2 linked regions of the Cohnella abietis genome follow. The protein of the gene in region 1 interacts with the protein of each later gene in a pairwise test. Links are inferred from orthologs where the notes say so. Each region holds a gene or a part of one and is shown on either strand. Other genes may lie near its edges.

The links. Proteins that work in one complex are often made in the same cells at the same time.
Region 2: the proteins of KCTCHS21_RS25455 (region 1) and KCTCHS21_RS18665 interact in binary tests that used the Escherichia coli proteins (3 or more experiments, as listed by UniProt). The link is inferred for Cohnella abietis from one-to-one orthologs.

Annotation. Positions count from the first base shown.
Region 1 is NZ_AP019400.1:5,811,330-5,814,243, reverse strand. What follows is about bases 47-2,883. They hold KCTCHS21_RS25455 (methyl-accepting chemotaxis protein), read left to right. Parts: upstream 47-587; coding sequence 588-2,180; downstream 2,181-2,883. Other genes in these bases: KCTCHS21_RS25450 (Gfo/Idh/MocA family protein), read left to right, coding at 2,343-2,883; KCTCHS21_RS25460 (chemotaxis protein CheA), read left to right, coding at 47-546. Outside these bases: more of KCTCHS21_RS25460, read left to right, coding at 1-46; more of KCTCHS21_RS25450, read left to right, coding at 2,884-2,914. UniProt on the Escherichia coli protein: Receptor for the attractant L-aspartate and related amino and dicarboxylic acids. Tar also mediates taxis to the attractant maltose via an interaction with the periplasmic maltose binding protein. Tar mediates taxis away from the repellents cobalt and nickel.
Region 2 is NZ_AP019400.1:4,267,363-4,270,194, reverse strand. What follows is about bases 78-2,832. They hold KCTCHS21_RS18665 (chemotaxis protein CheW), read left to right. Parts: upstream 78-1,101; coding sequence 1,102-1,563; downstream 1,564-2,832. Other genes in these bases: KCTCHS21_RS18650 (hypothetical protein), read left to right, coding at 2,681-2,832; KCTCHS21_RS18655 (chemotaxis protein CheD), read left to right, coding at 2,185-2,679; KCTCHS21_RS18660 (chemotaxis protein CheC), read left to right, coding at 1,568-2,185; KCTCHS21_RS18670 (chemotaxis protein CheA), read left to right, coding at 78-1,071. In the rest of the region: more of KCTCHS21_RS18670, read left to right, coding at 1-77. UniProt on the Escherichia coli protein: Involved in the transmission of sensory signals from the chemoreceptors to the flagellar motors. It physically bridges CheA to the MCPs (methyl-accepting chemotaxis proteins) to allow regulated phosphotransfer to CheY and CheB.

The DNA of each region.
Region 1 (2,914 bases):
AGCGATATATCCGGAAGAGGCGTTGGAATGGATATCGTTCGTGCCGGTATTGAGAGAATGAACGGGCGGATCGATATTACAACGATTAAGGGACAGGGTACCCAATTTAATATTAGGCTGCCTCTTACTCTGGCGATTATTACCGGGCTTATGGTGAAGGTCAGTGAAAGCACCTTTATTATTCCGATGAGCAATGTGGCAGAGATTGTTAGGCTGGAGCCAGAGGAAATCCGTTATGTCAGAGGTATTCCAATCGTCACTATTAGAGATCAGGTCATTCCGATCGTCTGGCTGCAAGATTGCTTCGGATACTCTGAGCAGCACCGCCAGAATAAGCATATACCCGTAGTGATTATAGGTCGTGCCGAAAAAAGGTACGCATTGGCTGTGGACGAGCTGCTTGGTAATCAGGAAATTGTTATTAAGGGGCTAGGTGGTTTTGTTGGTCAGGTAGAGGGTATCGCCGGAGCGACTATACTCGGTAACGGAAAGGTTGCATTGATCCTTGAGATTGGCGGCATTATCAGAATGATGAGCAGAGCTTGACCATGTAAGTTGATCGAACAAATCAGATGAGGTGGACACTTATGAAATGGTTCTATAACTTAAAGACTAGCGTCAAGCTTATTTCTTCCTTCTTAGTCATTGCTGTAATTATGGCATTTGTCGGTACTTATGGATTGAACAATCTAGGTAAAATGAATGGAAGCTTAAATGATATGTACGACAATCAATTAGTAGCCGTTCAATCGTTACAGAAGGCTCAAGTTAGCTTTAATGAGATGAGAACGCAACTTCGGAAGCTGTATATGACCAAGGATAATCAAATACTACAGGAAACGAAGGGAAAATCTAAGGAGCAAATAGAGCTTATTAATCAAACAATGACTGACTTTAGAAATACTCAGCTGTCAGACAATTCTATACAAACACTTAAACCCTTCGAGGATAAGTTTAGTGACTATCTCGAAATCTTTGATACAGCTGTCAGTATGAAGGATGCAGGTCGTCTGGAGGACATGGAGAAAATAATAGACAACGAATATCAGACAATAACGAGTCAAGTGAAGGACATTCTTAGCAAATTAGTCGAGATCAACTTGTCTGAGGCGGAGCATTCTCGGGACAGCGGGGCAAGCCTATATAAGTCATCTCGTAACATTACGATTTCCATTCTAATTGTTGCAGTCCTTCTTAGCATTCTATTCGGATATTTCATCTCTCAGGTCATTTCTAAACCACTGGGCAAGGTTGTTGCGCTTGTGAGCAGGGTGGCAGACGGAGATCTTAGGGAAACAGTAAATATTCAAACAAAAGACGAGATTGGTATGCTCGGTATCGCAATTGATACGATGGTGAATAACTTACGTCAGATCGTCGGTAATATCCTATCGAATTCGCAAAGTCTAGCAGCGGCATCCCAGCAAATATCGGCTAGCAGCGAGGAAATTGCTAGCGGTAATGCTACACAGGCGGATTCAGCTCAAATGATTAGTGAGCTTTTCAATGAGCTTTCTAGTGCTATTCACTCGGTAGCACAGAATACGGAGCTTGCTTCTGAGTTATCCAATACGACGATGCAGGTTGCCAAAGATGGGGAAGAGGTTATTCTTTCATCGATGGAGAGCATGAATGCGGTAAGTGGCAAAATGACAAGGCTTGAGGATGATTCGCAAAAAATTGGTGATATTATTGAAGTTATTGAGGATATCGCAGATCAAACCAACTTGCTGGCGCTTAATGCAGCGATAGAAGCGGCTAGAGCAGGCGAGCAGGGCCGGGGATTTGCCGTGGTAGCAGATGAGGTTCGGAAGCTAGCAGAGAGAAGCAGCGATGCTACTAAGCAAATTACAGGGATCATTAAGGGAATGCAGGAGAACACCAAGCAAAGCGTAGCTGCAGTTCAGGAGAGTGCTACGTTCTCGCATAAGACTGGGGAAGCATTCAAGCATATTGCTGCTATGGTTAACGATGCGGGTCATAAAGTGACGGAAATAGCTGCTGCTAGTGAGGAGCAGGCTGCACAGGCGTCTACCGTTCAAGAGGCAGTCGAGAGTATTTCTGCAGCGACAGAGGAAGCGGCAGCTGCTAGCCAAGAAACAGCGGCAACCGCTCAATCTTTGGCTAATCTTGCAGAAGATCTTCAGCGTGCTGTGTCTATTTTTAGAATAGGCAATTAAATTAATAAAATATTTTCTTCCGGAAATGATAGCTATGCTGAATTCTTTCTGGCAAATGAACATAAGAAGTAAGCTAAAATGGTCATGTCGCCGAGGATGGATTATAGATTATGATGATGGTAATTGCTAATAAAAGCACTTTCATTGGAGGAGTTTAATTCTATGTCTAGTCCATCTAAAATTCGCATTGGCTTGATTGGGGCAGGAAATATAGGCAATGTTCACTTACAAGAGTTTGGTAAGCTTCAGGAGGAATGCGAATTTGTCGCGGTGACGGATACTTTTCTTCCGCTTGCCGAGCAGAGAGCGAAGCAATACGGAATACCAGTTGTATCGGCATCGCCAGAGGAATTAATTCGCCGTGATGATGTTGATGCCGTAATCGTTGCTGTTCCAAATAAAGCACATGCGCCTCTAACAATCCTTGCTTTGGAGCATGGCAAGCATGTATTGATTGAGAAGCCGATGGGACTTGATTCAGAAGCTGCTAAGGAAATCGTGCGGGCTCAGAAGCGGACGGGCAAGACTGTAATGGTCGCCCACCAAATGCGCTGGGAGGCACTTTCACTGCAGGTGAAGGAACAGATCGACCGTGGTGAGCTGGGTAACATTTATACAGCCAAAACTGGCTGGTACCGTCGCAAAGGCATACCCGGCTGGGGAACTTGGTTTACTCAGCATGGCGAATCCGGTGGCGGACCACTCATTGATATCGGCGTTCATATGCTTGATCT
Region 2 (2,832 bases), 1.5 Mb from region 1 along the record:
CTTGAACAGCTTGCTTCAGAGGTTCGCCGCAATGATTTGACGGAGACGGTAGAGCATATGGCACGAGTTAGCGCGGATTTGCAGAATATCGTTCTGAAGCTGCGCATGGTACCCGTAGAGAGTGTCTTTAACCGTTTCCCTCGGATGGTTCGCGATTTGGCCAAATCACTAGATAAGAAGGTTGATCTGGTTATTGTCGGAGCAGAGACAGAATTAGATCGTACAGTTATTGACGAGATTGGGGATCCACTCGTTCACCTCATCCGTAATGCTGTCGATCATGGTATAGAGTCAATTGCCGATCGGGTCAAAGCAGGGAAGTCAGAAGTCGGTACAGTTCATCTGCGAGCTTACCATAGCGGAAATCACGTTTTCATTGAAATCGAAGAGGATGGCAAAGGTATTAACCGTCCTAAGGTGTTGGAAACTGCGATTAAGCGCGGTGTCTTGTCAGCAGAAGAAGCTAAAAATCTAACCGATGAAGAAACAAACATGCTTATATTCGCAGCTGGCTTTAGTACAGCAGATAAAGTATCGGATGTGTCAGGCAGGGGCGTTGGGCTTGACGTAGTTAAATCCAAAATTTCTTCACTGGGCGGTCATGTTACCGTGCACTCGAATTGGGGTACCGGTACAAGATTTTCTATTCAACTCCCGCTTACCTTATCCATTATTGCAGCAATGCTCATCAAGCTAGGCTCAGAGAAATATGCTTTCCCGCTTTCCTCTATCGTAGAAACAGGATCTGTTAAGAGATCAGATATTCGAACGTTACATGGAAACCGAATGATTGATTATCGCAACTCTATCATTCCAGTTGTATCATTGGCTGTTCTGGTAGATTCTCCTGATTATAGCGACGAGGAAGAGAACGAGACGGAAATGCTAGTCATCCGCAAAGGGGACAAGCTCGCTGCTATTCTAGTAGATGAGTTCATAGGGCAAAGTGAAATCGTCTTGAAGCCGCTTGGAAAGTATATGGCAGGCACCGTAAGCGTCGTCTCAGGAGCGACTATTCTCGGAGATGGTCAGGTTGCTTTGATTGTAGATCCTAATGCACTAATTAAATAAAAATACCGGATTGTAAGGGAGGATTTATCCATGGCAGAGGAAATAAAGGTCATCGTATTTACGCTAGCGCAAGAGGAGTACGGTATCGAGGTGGATAAGGTTCGCACGATAGAGCGGATGGTTCCCATTACACGAGTGCCGAAAACGCCTGTATTCGTTAAGGGAGTTATTAACCTACGCGGTATTGTTATTCCAGTTATAGACTTACGTGGACGTTTTGGACTTGTAGAAGCTGAGCAAACCGAAAACTCACGTATTATTATTGTCGCTGCTAATGATCTAGAGGTTGGCTTTATCGTTGATTCTGCCAATGATGTTATGGATGTGATGAGCGACGCCATTGAGAATCCACCGGAGGTGTTAGGTGGAATCAAGGCGAAGTACATTAGCGGAGTTGCCAAAATTGGTGAAAGCCGCTTACTCATTTTGTTGAACCTGGTAGAGGTTCTAAGCCGTAGTGAAATCATCCAATTAGAACAGTTCGGAGAATAAGCCAGTGAGCCTTTTTAAGAATAACGCGGATTTCAAGATGGATGTGCTTAGGGAAGTCGGAAATATCGGAGCAGGCAATGCCGCAACTGCATTGTCGACTTTACTTAACAAGCCGGTAGATATGGCCGTACCAACGGTCAACTTTATTCCATTTGAAGAGATTGCAGATCGTGTTGGAGGCTCAGAAGCTGTAGTTATCGCCATTTTCCTAAGGGTAGATGGCGACGCTCCTGGGAATATGTTCTTTATTATCAATCGTGAGCCTGCTCGACGCATTCTACAAGGCTTACTTGGCTTTAATGCAGCGGAGAACGATCAATACAGCGAGCTAGAATTATCGGCACTTAGTGAAATTGGGAATATTCTGGCAGGCTCCTACTTGTCCTCCCTTGCCGATTTCACTGGTCTACATATGTCGCCAACGGTTCCATCACTAGCAGTCGATATGGCAGGCGCGATTTTGAGTTTTGGCTTACTTCAGTTCGGCACGATGGGCGAAGATGCCCTTCTCATCGATACGACATTTTTGGAAGGACATCAAGAAGCGGAAGGTCATTTCTTCCTCATTCCTGATCCTGAGTCGTTCGATAAGCTATTCCGTGCGTTGGGAGTGCCAATCTAATGATGGAAGGCACCCTTGTAAAAGTAGGGATGGCTGATTTAAACATTGCACATGATGGCTCGGTGCTAAAGACTACTGGCTTGGGCTCATGTGTTGGCTTAGCTCTATATGACCCTCAGCTGCGGATTGGTGGGATGGCCCATATTATGCTGCCCTCATCAGATATTGCCCGCGAAGGACAGCTGAATCTTGCCAAATATGCAGATACGGCTGTGCCTGAGCTACTGCAGCGGATGAAAAGCAAAGGAGCGATCACGGCGCGTTTAATTGCGAAAATGGCTGGTGGAGCGCAGATGTTTGCTTTCATGGGTGGCTCCGATACGATGCGTATTGGTCCACGCAATGTAGAAGCTACGAAGCTGGCGTTGGCGCATTACTCGATTCCTCTTGTTTCAGAAGATACTGGAGGAAGCTATGGTCGCACGGTTGAACTGAGCATTCAGACTGGTATATTCAGCATTCGAAGCGTTCAGTTCGGAGTAAAGGAGATTTAATATGGTAGGTTCCTGGCGCTTAAATATCGGATTTGGTGTATTCGGTGCGATATTGACCTTTTTGTTTTCCCTATCGAACAATCCTATAGGTACGACTTGTATTCGTAGCTTTTATGCGTTTCTAGTATTTGCAGCGATAGCATTCGTTGTGCG